Ciceribacter thiooxidans: one gene and its partner. The protein of the gene in region 1 interacts with the protein of each later gene in a pairwise test. Links are inferred from orthologs where the notes say so. Each region holds a gene or a part of one and is shown in the gene's direction. Other genes may lie near its edges.

Region 1 (8,335 bases):
GCGGCCGGCCGCGACCAGGTGCACCTGGCCGGCGGTTCGCAAGTACTGGCCTCCTGACGAGAAAGGAGGCGCGGCTCTTGCGGGCCGCGCCTCCGGTCTGTCGGGTCGAAGGTCGAATATCGTCAGCGGATGCGCTTGGCAGCCGGTTCCGGCACCAGTTCGCCGTCGAGGCGGCGATCGAGGTAATCCTCGCATTCGGTCAGAAGGGTTTCTGTCTGGCCGGAGAAGAAGTGGTTCGCACCCGGGATCGTCCTGTGCGTGATCAGGATGCCCTTCTGCGTCTTCAGCTTGTCCACCAGTCCCTGAACGTCCTTCTCCGGTGCTACCTTGTCGGCGTCCCCGTGGATGATCAGGCCGGAAGACGGGCAGGGCGCGAGGAAGGAGAAATCATAGGTATTCGGCTGCGGCGCGATAGAGATGAAGCCTTCGATCTCCGGACGGCGCATCAGGAGCTGCATGCCGATCCAGGCGCCGAAATTGTAGCCGGCGACCCAGCAGCTCTTGGAATCGGGATGCAGGCTCTGCACCCAGTCGAGCGCGGAGGCCGCGTCGGAAAGCTCGCCGGCACCATGGTCGAAATCGCCCTGGCTGCGACCGATGCCACGGAAGTTGAAGCGCAACGTCGTGAACCCGCGCTTCTGGAACATGTAGAAGAGCTGGTAGACGATCTGGTTGTTCATCGTGCCGCCGAACTGCGGATGCGGATGCAGGATGATTGCGATCGGCGCGCTTTTTTCCTTGGACGGCTGATAGCGGCCTTCGAGGCGGCCGGCTGGGCCGTTGAAAATCACTTCGGGCATGGATACTCCGGTCTTTCGTGTTTTTTCGGTTCCAGACTGTCCACAGGGCGGCACGATGACTTGACGAATGCAGTCAGCTTTTCTAGAACAAAGTTTAGAACCGTTCGAAACTGGATGATGGGTCACCCATTGTTGGACGTGTCATAAGGCAAGCCCGGCGGAAATTTCAAGAAAAATGCGCCGAGCGGGCCGGAATGGGTCAAAAGCGAAAATAGTCATGGCGAAACAACGCATCTACATGGACTGGAACGCGACGGCGCCTTTGCTCGGCGAAGCGCGCGCGGCCGTGCTCGATGCGCTGGCCGAACCGGGGAACCCGTCGTCAGTGCATGCCGAGGGGCGCGCGGCCCGCGCCATGGTCGAGAAGGCCCGCCGGCAGGTGGCCGCGCTTGTCGGCGCGGAACCGTCACATGTGACCTTCACCAGTTGCGCGACCGAAGCTGCGAACCATGTACTGACGCCCGAATTCCGCATGGGGCGGGCGCCGCTTGTCGCCTCGATGCTCTACGTTTCGGCGATCGAGCACCCGGCTCTGCACGAAGGCGGCCGCTTTGCCGCCGATCATGTCCGCGAGATCCCGGTGTCCGCTTCCGGCGTCGTCGACCTCGGTGCGCTGGAGACGTTGCTGGCTGCGCATCCTAAGGCAGAGGGACTGCCGCTTGTTGCCGTCATGCTCGTCAACAACGAGACGGGTGTCATCCAGCCGGTTGCCGACGTCGCCCGTGTCGTCCACGCTCACGGCGGACTGCTGGTGGTCGATGCCGTCCAGGCCGCCGGCCGCATTACGATCGACATGGGTGCGCTCGGCGCCGATTTCCTCATCCTGTCATCGCACAAGATCGGTGGCCCCAAGGGTGCGGGCGCGCTCGTCTCTCGCGGCGAGACGTTGATGCCGGTGCCGCTCCTCAAGGGCGGCGGCCAGGAGAAGGGGCATCGCGCCGGAACGGAGAACGTCGCCGCACTCGTCGGATTCGGCGCGGCTGCACAATGGATGTCCGAGGGTCTTACCGAACGAAATGCGGCAATCGGCGCCTTGCGAAACCGCCTCGAAGAGGGCATGCGTGCGGCGGCCTCCGATGTCGTCATCCACGGTGCGGGAGCGGCGCGGGTCGCCAATACCTGCTTCTTCACGCTGCCGGGCCTGAAAGCCGAGACGGGGCAGATCGCCTTCGACCTCGAGGGGCTCGCCCTGTCGGCCGGCGCGGCCTGCTCATCCGGCAAGGTCGGGCAGAGCAACGTGCTGACGGCGATGGGGCATGACGCGAAGACAGGCGGACTGCGCATTTCGCTCGGCCCGTCGACGACAGCGGATGAGGTCGAGCAGGCGATCGACATCTTTTCGCGCGTCGCATCGCGGCGCAAGATGGCCGGCGAGGCGGCCTGACACGGGATAAACTTGCGGAAAGTCAAATTTCCGCTTGCGGTAAGGGGTGAAATACACGCCTCTGACAATTACATAAGGGGCGGTTTCCGCTTCTGCGTTATCAAGCTGCCGGACCTTGGACCCGGCAAGATTGGAGAACGAGCATGGCTGCCGTACAGGAAACAATCGATCAGGTCCGCCAGATCGATGTGGATCAGTACAAGTACGGTTTTGAGACGATGATCGAAGTCGACAAGGCGCCGAAGGGCCTGTCGGAAGATATCATCCGTTTCATTTCCGCAAAGAAGAACGAACCGGAATGGATGCTGGAATGGCGTCTCGACGCCTATCGCCGCTGGCTCACCATGGAAGAGCCGACCTGGGCGCGCGTCCACTATCCGAAGATCGACTTCAACGACATCCACTACTATGCCGCGCCGAAGACCGCGGAAGGTCCGAAATCCCTCGACGAGGTCGATCCGGAGCTCCTGAAGGTCTATGAAAAGCTCGGCATTCCGCTGAAGGAACAGGAAATCCTGGCGGGCGTAGAAAAGTCGAAGATCGCCGTCGATGCCGTCTTCGACAGCGTCTCCGTCGTCACCACGTTCAAGGAAGAGCTGAAGAAGGCCGGCGTGATCTTCATGTCGATCTCGGAGGCGATCCGTGAGCATCCCGATCTTGTTCGCACGTATCTGGGCTCGGTCGTTCCGGTCTCCGACAACTATTATGCGACGCTGAATTCCGCCGTGTTCACGGACGGCTCCTTCGTGTTCGTGCCGAAGGGCGTGCGTTGCCCGATGGAGCTTTCGACCTATTTCCGCATCAACGAGAAGAACACCGGCCAGTTCGAGCGCACGCTAATCGTCGCCGAGGAAGGCGCCTACGTCTCCTATCTCGAAGGCTGCACAGCCCCGCAGCGCGACGAGAACCAGCTGCATGCGGCGGTCGTCGAACTCGTCGCCCTGGATGACGCCGAGATCAAGTATTCCACCGTCCAGAACTGGTATCCGGGCGACAAGGAAGGCAAGGGCGGCATCTACAACTTCGTCACCAAGCGTGGCGATTGCCGCGGCAAGAATTCCAAGATCTCCTGGACCCAGGTCGAGACCGGCTCGGCGATCACCTGGAAATATCCTTCCTGCATCCTGCGCGGCGACGGTTCGCGCGGCGAGTTCTACTCGATCGCCGTTTCCAACGGCTACCAGCAGGTCGACAGCGGCACCAAGATGCTGCACCTCGGCAAGAACACGTCGAGCCGCATCATCTCGAAGGGCATCTCCGCCGGCCGCTCGAACAACACCTATCGCGGTCAGGTGTCGATCCACCGCAAGGCCGCGAACGCGCGCAACTTCACCAATTGCGATTCGCTCCTGATCGGCGACAAGTGTGGCGCGCATACCGTGCCCTACATCGAGGCCAAGAACACGACGGCGAAGGTCGAGCACGAGGCGACCACCTCGAAGATCTCCGAGGACCAGAAGTTCTACGCGATGCAGCGCGGCATTCCCGAAGAGGAGGCGATCGCACTGATCGTCAACGGTTTCGTCCGCGACGTCATCCAGCAGCTGCCGATGGAATTCGCTGTCGAAGCCCAGAAGCTGATCAACATCTCGCTCGAGGGGAGCGTGGGGTGACGAGGATCTACTGCCGGAAGGGCTGAACGCGACACCGGTGTGAACAAGAACAGGTAGATCCTCGGGACAAGCCCGGGGATGACGGAATTGCAAGGCGCCGGACGGCGCAACAGGAAACGACAGGCGGCCCTTGAACCGCCCGATGGACAGGAACACAGACATGCTTGAAATCAGAAACCTGCACGCCCGCATCGCCGAAGATGGCACCGAAATCATCCGCGGCCTGAACCTCACCGTCAAGGCCGGCGAAGTGGCGGCGATCATGGGGCCGAATGGCTCGGGCAAGTCGACGCTCTCCTACATCCTGTCGGGCCGCGAGGATTATGAAGTTACCGAGGGCGATATCCTCTACAACGGCGAGAGCATTCTGGAGCTCGATCCGGCAGAGCGCGCGGCAAAGGGCATTTTCCTCGCCTTCCAGTATCCGGTCGAAATTCCGGGTGTGGCCACCATGCAGTTCCTCAAGGTGGCAATGAACGAACAGCGCAAGGCGCGCGGCGAGCCGGAACTGACGACGCCGGAATTCATGCGCCGCGTGAAGGAAGCATCCGCCGAGCTGAAGATCGCCCCCGACATGCTGAAGCGGCCGCTCAATGTCGGCTTCTCCGGCGGCGAGAAGAAGCGTGCCGAAATCCTGCAGATGGCGCTTCTGGAGCCGAAGCTCTGCATCCTCGACGAGACCGACAGTGGCCTCGACATCGACGCGCTGAAGATCGTCGCCGACGGCGTCAACGCACTGAAGTCGCCGGATCGTGCCGTGATCGTCATCACCCACTATCAGCGGCTCCTCGACTACATCGTGCCGGATACCGTCCATGTCCTCTACAAGGGGCAGATCGTCAAGACCGGGGACAAGAACCTGGCACTCGAACTGGAAGCCGGCGGTTATGCCGACATCATCGGACAAGCGGCCTGACCGGCCGGGAAGGAGTCCTGACGATGACCCTGCAAGCAGCCAACCGACTGACGGCGGCGGAAACGCAGCTGATCGACAGCTATTCGAACCAGATCGGCGAACTTCCGGGCGACGGCAGCGTTCTCGCCGCGCGCGACCGGCTCTTCGACGAGCTCAAGCGCGGCGGCCTGCCGACCCGCCGGATCGAGGCCTGGCACTACACGGATCTGAAGAACCTGTTGCGAGCCGTTCCGGACTATGCCGTGGCGACGAATGCCGCGGCGGTCGCGCCCGTGGTTGTCGGTTCGAGCCTGCTTACCCTTTTGCAGGGCGCGGCTCGGGACATCCGCGCGCCGGAAGGTGTCGGTGTCCAGCCTTTCCGCGGTAAGCTTGCCGACGGTTCGGCCGTGAGCCAGCTCGTCGCCTATGACCGTGACGATACGATCGGGCGCATCAACAGCAGTTTCGTCCGTGACGGCTTTGCCATATCGGTCGAGGCCGACGCGGCTGTCGAAGCGCCGATCGAGCTGCAGTCGGCCCATGGCGCCGGCCAGCTTCACGTCCGCTATCCGGTCACCTTCGGCGCAAAGAGCCGCGCGACGGTCATCGAACGGCATATCGGCAACGGCACGGGACCGGCGTTCGTCTCCGCCGTCAGCGATCTCGTCCTCGGCGAAGACGCCGAAGTGACGTGGATCATCCTTCAGGCCCAGGGCAAGGACGACACCCATCTCGGGCAGATCAAGGCCGAGCTCGGTGCCGGGGCAAAGTTCCGCCTCTTCATCATCAATGCAGGCGGCAAGCTGGTGCGGCAGGAGGTTCATGTCCGAACCGCCGGCGAGGGCTCCGATTTCACCCTGCGCGGCATCAACCTGATCGGCGGCGAGAGCCATGTCGACGTCACGATGACGCTTGGCCACGACGTCGCGAACACCACCTCGACGGAGATCGTCCGCAACGTGGTCTTTGATCGCGGACGCGGCGTCTTCCAGGGGATGATCAGGGTTGCCCCCGATGCGCAGAAGACCGACGCCCGCATGGCTTGCAACACGTTGCTGCTGTCCGACGACGGCGAATTTTCGGTCAAGCCGGAGCTCGAGATTTTTGCCGACGACGTGCAGTGCGCCCACGGCGCGACCGTTGCCGACATCGATCACAACCATCTCTACTACATGATGTCGCGCGGCGTTCCGGAGAAGCAGGCACGGGCACTGCTCGTGCGGGCCTTCGTCGCGGAGATCGTCGAGGAACTGGAAGGCGAGGCTCTGGTGGAGGCGCTTGAGGCGTTGATCTCCGATTGGCTGGAACGCCATGGCTGATCTTTCCTCCACAGTCGCGGCTTACGACGTCGAGCGCGTCCGGCAGGATTTTCCGATCCTGTCGCGCGAAGTCTATGGCAAGCCGCTGGTCTACCTCGACAATGCCGCCTCGGCCCAGAAGCCGAAGCAGGTGATCGACGCGATCTCGCACGCCTACGCGCACGAATACGCCAACGTTCATCGCGGCCTGCACTTCCTCTCGAATACCGCGACCGAGGCCTACGAAGGTGCGCGCGAGAAGGTGCGGCGTTTCCTCAATGCTGGCTCGGTCGACGAACTGGTCTTCACCAAATCCTCGACCGAGGCGATCAACACCGTCGCCTATGGCTGGGGCATGACGCATATCGGCGAGGGCGACGAGATCGTGCTGTCGATCCTCGAGCACCATTCGAACATCGTGCCCTGGCATTTCCTGCGCGAACGCAAGGGGGCCAAGCTCGTCTGGGCGCCGGTCGATGACGACGGTGCCTTCCACATCGAGAATTTCGAGAAGTGCCTGACCGAGCGGACCAAGCTCGTCGCGATCACCCACATGTCGAATGCGCTCGGCACCGTGGTGCCGGTCAAGGAAGTCTGCCGCATTGCCCATGAGCGCGGCATTCCGGTGCTCGTCGACGGTAGCCAGGGCGCGGTACACATGCCAGTCGACGTCCGCGACATCGACTGCGACTGGTATGCCGTCACGGGACACAAGCTCTATGGTCCTTCGGGCATCGGCGCGCTTTACGGCAAGATGGAGCGGCTGAAGGAAATGCAGCCCTTCATGGGCGGCGGCGAAATGATCGTCGAGGTGACCGAAGACCGCGTGACCTACAACGACCCGCCGCATCGTTTCGAGGCGGGCACCCCGCCGATCGTCCAGGCGATCGGCCTCGGTCATGCCCTCGACTACATCGACAGCCTCGGCCGCGAGGCGATCGCCGCGCATGAGGCGGAACTTGCCGCCTATGCCGAGGAACGGCTGCGGGCGATCAATTCCCTGCGCATCCTCGGCAATGCGCCCGGCAAGGGGGCGATCTTCTCCTTCGAGCTCGCGGGCATTCATGCCCACGACGTCTCGATGCTGATCGATCGCCGCGGCGTGGCTGTCCGGGCCGGCACGCATTGTGCACAGCCGTTGCTTGCGCGCTTCGGTGTGACCTCGACCTGCCGGGCGTCGTTCGGCCTCTACAACACCCGCGCCGAAGTCGATGCGCTGGCCGATGCGCTCAACCACGCGCGTACATTCTTTGCTTGAGGAGCCGCTCATGAGTGTGAACGAGAGCGAACATAAGCCGGACTTTCGCGAGGATATCGTGCAGTCTGACATTCCGCAGGCGGAGCTTGCGCGCCTTTCCGACGACATCGTCGCGGCGCTCAAGACCGTCTATGATCCGGAAATTCCAGCCGACATCTTCGAGCTGGGGCTGATCTACAAGATCGACATCGACGACGACCGCATGGTGAAGATCGTCATGACGCTCACAGCGCCGGGCTGCCCGGTGGCGGGCGAGATGCCGAGCTGGGTGCAGAACGCCGTCAGTGCCGTCGAGGGCGTTTCCGGCGTCGAGGTGGAGATGACATTCGATCCGCCGTGGACGCCCGACCGCATGTCGGAAGAGGCCCAGGTGGCGGTCGGCTGGTATTGATCGTCGTCAAGGCCGGAACTACATTTAGCGAACCGAAGCGCCGGACCTTGAACCCGGCTGCGGCAGGAGACAGGAAATGGGCTTTCAAGTCATGACCATGACGGACGCCGCTGCCGAGCGCGTTCGCGCGATCGTCGCAGGTTCCGGGCCGGACGCGCAGGGCGTCCGCGTCGGGATCAAGAAGGGCGGCTGTGCCGGCATGGAATACACGATCGAGCTCGTGACGGCGCCGAGCGCCAAGGACGATCTCATCGAACGCGACGGCGCGAAGGTCTGGGTCGACCCGGCCGCGGTTCTCTACCTTCTCGGTACCGAGATGGACTTCGAGACGACGAAGCTGCGTTCCGGTTTCACCTTCAGCAATCCCAATCAGACGTCGGCCTGCGGCTGCGGCGAATCCGTCGAGCTGAAGGCGGCAGACCTTGCCGACCTCGCACGCCAGAAGGACGCAGCGGTGACCGCCGGCTGAGCAGCCTGCGGCTTCACCTGCTCTTCCGCTCTGTTTCCGATAATTGTTTCTTCAGCCGGCAGCGGCAGCCCGAAGGGCGCGCGGCTTTCGAACGCGCAGGCGCAGCACCCGGAGGCTGTGTGCTTCCGTGTGAATTTTCTGCAAAAACTATTGCTCTACGTTTCGTAATTTGTATAGTTTGCGGCCATGGATACAATAGACCACAAAATCATCAGTCTTCTTGCGGA
Region 2 (3,416 bases), 1.2 Mb from region 1 along the record:
GAAGCAATTGCGCGTTCCACCGAGACATGCCTTAACCTGCGCGTTCCGATCGTTTCGGTAGTGGTCGGCGAAGGCGGGTCGGGCGGCGCCATTGCGATCGCCACCGGCAATCGTGTCTACATGCTAGAGCACGCGATCTACTCGGTTATCTCTCCGGAAGGTGCCGCCTCCATCCTCTGGCGCGACTCGACCCGGGCCAAGGAAGCCGCGACAAACATGAAGATCACGGCCGAGGATCTGAAGGCATTGAACGTGGTCGACGGCATCATTCCGGAACCGATCGGCGGCGCACATCGCGACCCGGATGCAGTCATCGACCGCGCCGGCGACGTCATCGCCTCGGCGCTGGCTGATCTCGGTCGCCTGTCGGGCGACCGGCTACGGCAGGAACGCCGACAGAAGTTCCTCGATATCGGACGCTCGCTGTAACGGCCCTTCTGGAAGCCATAATCCTGCTCTTTTTGAGTGCTAGCGCCGACCGGTCGGCGCGGCGGGAAACGCAGTGATGGTTTACAATTTGTGAAGGTTGCGATCGTATATTAGGCGAGCGCGCGATAACCGGCGACGTCACCCCTTTTTCGAGATGAGAATCCCGAATGCGTTTGAAACCAACCGCTCTTCTGATGATTGCCCTCACGATCGGGCTTACAGGCTGCAACGATACGCTCGACAGCGTCGTTGACCCGTCGACCGTCAAAAACAAGGTCGAATACCAGCTGCCTTCGCGCGTCCTCGGCGAGATGAAGGCAAAGGGCATGGAGCGGAATTCGCCGATTGCCTTGCGCATCTTCAAGGAAGAGGGCGTTCTGGAAATCTGGAAGGCGAAGACGAACAACCGTTTCGACAAGATCGCGGAATACCAGATATGCGCGTGGTCGGGGCGCCTCGGCCCGAAGGTCAAGGAGGGCGACCGTCAAGCGCCCGAGGGCTTCTATCCGCTCTCGCCTTATCACCTGAATCCGAACTCGAAGTATTTCCTTGCGATCAACACGGGATACCCGAACCGCTACGACCAAGCGAACGGTCGCAACGGCACCAATCTCATGATTCACGGCGCATGTTCTTCGTCGGGCTGCTACTCGATGACGGATGCGCAGATCCTGGAGATCTATGCGTTTGCCCGCGACGCGTTCAAGGGCGGCCAGCAGACGATTCAGTTGCAGGCCTTCCCATTCCGCATGACGGCCGACAACATGGCGCGCCATCAACACAGCCCGTATTACGATTTCTGGAAGATGCTGAAGGTCGGCTACGACAATTTCGAAGTCACCAAACGTCCGCCTGAAGTCGGTGTATGCGACAAGAAATACGTCTTCAATCAGCAGGTCGAGGACGGTAAGACCCTCAACGCTATGGCTGCCTGCCCGCCGATGTCGGCACCCCCTGCGCTGCAGGTGGCGCTTGCGTCTTACAATACACAGTACGAGCGCGACTTCGCGAAGGCCTCCAAGAAATACGACGGCAAGATCTGGTACGACCCGACGGAGGCAGAGCGCAAGGCTCTCGTCGCCGAGATGCGCAAGGGTCACGACCTCGCCTATGCACCGACGGGCTCTGCGCTCAAGGCCGGGAAGCTGCTGAAGATCGAAGAATTTGAAAAGCTCGTTACGGAAAAGGACGCGGCAACAAAGCCAGGTACCGCACCCGCGGCAACCGCAGCTTCCGCTCGAGCTTCGGCGAAGACGGACGACGTCGCGCAAACGGCCAGCGTGCCCCTGCCGCAGGCGAACCCGCTCGCTCCGGCCGCGGTGGCGCCAGTTGCCGAGGAGCCCAAGAAGCCGTTCTGGAAGTTCTGGCAGAAGTGAGTGGCTCCGACGCGATCTACGACCTCAGGGGACTGAAATGTCCGCTGCCGGTGCTCAAGACTCGGCGGCGACTTTCCGTCATGGAAAGCGGTGCCGAGCTGTGGATCGAGACCACCGATCCGCTCGCCGTGATCGATATCCCCCACTTCTGCAGCGAAGGCGGACACGTGCTGCTGGCGAGCGAGAAACACGAAGCCAGCCACCGCTTTCACATTCGCAAGGGCTGAGAGCCGCCCCTACATGCGCATACCAGGAATGGCGAGTGGATTGTCCTCGAGCGCGGCGCGATCAGGCCTGTCGATTTGCGGTTTGCCCGTGAAGGCATCGAAGAGTTCCCGCACATATGTTTCCGGCAGGTCCCTGGCGATCACGACGAGCCGCGTGCGGCGATCGTTGGGGTCGGGCCACGAGGGCAACCGATAGGGCGGATGAAAGATGGCCTGGACACCATGCAGCACCAGCGGTCGGTCCGGCTGATCGGTCGTCCGCACGATGGCCTTCATTCGCAGAAGCTTCTCGCCGTGTGCCGACCGCAGGAGATCGACGAACATCTCCAGCGAGGCGGGGTTGATCGGCCCATCATGGACGATCGAATAGGACCGGATCGACTCGCCGTGCCGGTTTACGTCGTGATGATGCGCATCGTGGTGGTGAGAATGATCATGTCCGTCATGGTGCCCGTGTGCGTGACTGTGTTCGGCCGTCTCGCCGCTGAGCCAACGGTCGACATCCGGAATTTTCGTCACCGGATCGTAGAGCCCGTTGAAAAAAAGCGCCGCAGTCCCGACCTCGCCATGGTCGCCATCGGCGATCGGCGCCCGTGGATTGAGCGTCGCAAGACGGCTCTGCAATTCGGGCAGCCTTTCGGCAGAGGCAAGGGACGCCTTGGTCAAGACCAGCCTATCAGCCACGGCGACCTGCCGGACGGCTTCGGGAAAATTGTCGAGGGTCGAAAGGCCGTTCACGGCATCGACAACGGTGACCACCCCCTCCAGATCGAAACAGCTGGCGATCACGGGATGCCCCATCACCGATTGCATGACGGGAGCGGGGTCTGCGAGGCCCGTGGTCTCGATAACAACGCGCGATACCGGCCTGATCTTGCCGGTCTGCATTCCGTCGACAAGCGCCGCCAACGTATCCACGAGTTCCCCCCGTACCGTACAGCAGAGGCAGCCGTCGGCGAGCTCTATAATGGCGTCGTTAGAAGACTCGACCAGCATGTGATCGATACCGACCTCGCCGAACTCGTTGATGATGACCGCCGCATCCCGCATTGCCGGATCCTTGAGAATGCGGTTGAGCAAGGTCGATTTACCCGCACCGAGAAACCCCGTGAGGATGGAAACGGGAATGCGTTCGTTCATGGACGGCATGCTGGACCCCTTCGGATCAGAAATTGGGCCTCGGGATGGGGATCGGTACGTTCGCGATGGTGTTGCTCGCAGACGCCGGTTGGGCGGACACCTCACCACCGGGCAGGAGGCCTGCGAACACCGCACGCGGCGGCCGATCCATCTCTCTTATATAGGGCGAGAAGAGCTTCATGCGACCTTCTTCGTCGCGTCCTTCGCTGCGTTCCTTGCGCGCCGTCTGAGAGCAGATGTCGCT

Evidence for each region.
Region 2: the proteins of H4I97_RS06450 (region 1) and H4I97_RS00670 interact in binary tests that used the Escherichia coli proteins (3 or more experiments, as listed by UniProt). The link is inferred for Ciceribacter thiooxidans from one-to-one orthologs.

The regions. Positions count from the first base shown.
Region 1 is NZ_CP059896.1:1,378,873-1,387,207, forward strand. The notes cover bases 269-3,100. They hold H4I97_RS06450 (cysteine desulfurase family protein), read left to right. Parts: upstream 269-1,017; coding sequence 1,018-2,184; downstream 2,185-3,100. Other genes in these bases: H4I97_RS06445 (alpha/beta hydrolase), read right to left, coding at 269-800; sufB (Fe-S cluster assembly protein SufB), read left to right, coding at 2,328-3,100. Also shown: H4I97_RS06440 (GGDEF domain-containing protein), read left to right, coding at 1-57; more of H4I97_RS06445, read right to left, coding at 123-268; more of sufB, read left to right, coding at 3,101-3,797; Fe-S cluster assembly ATPase SufC, read left to right, coding at 3,958-4,713; Fe-S cluster assembly protein SufD, read left to right, coding at 4,737-6,011; H4I97_RS06470 (cysteine desulfurase), read left to right, coding at 6,004-7,248; H4I97_RS06475 (SUF system Fe-S cluster assembly protein), read left to right, coding at 7,259-7,639; Fe-S cluster assembly scaffold SufA, read left to right, coding at 7,716-8,108; H4I97_RS06485 (Lrp/AsnC family transcriptional regulator), read left to right, coding at 8,295-8,335. UniProt on the Escherichia coli protein: Master enzyme that delivers sulfur to a number of partners involved in Fe-S cluster assembly, tRNA modification or cofactor biosynthesis. Catalyzes the removal of elemental sulfur from cysteine to produce alanine.
Region 2 is NZ_CP059896.1:155,202-158,617, reverse strand. The notes cover bases 455-3,416. They hold H4I97_RS00670 (sulfurtransferase TusA family protein), read left to right. Parts: upstream 455-1,801; coding sequence 1,802-2,032; downstream 2,033-3,416. Other genes in these bases: H4I97_RS00660 (D-alanyl-D-alanine carboxypeptidase family protein), read right to left, coding at 3,198-3,416; H4I97_RS00665 (CobW family GTP-binding protein), read right to left, coding at 2,042-3,181; H4I97_RS00675 (L,D-transpeptidase family protein), read left to right, coding at 597-1,805. Outside these bases: H4I97_RS00680 (acetyl-CoA carboxylase carboxyltransferase subunit alpha), read left to right, coding at 1-429. UniProt on the Escherichia coli protein: Sulfur carrier protein involved in sulfur trafficking in the cell. Part of a sulfur-relay system required for 2-thiolation during synthesis of 2-thiouridine of the modified wobble base 5-methylaminomethyl-2-thiouridine (mnm(5)s(2)U) in tRNA.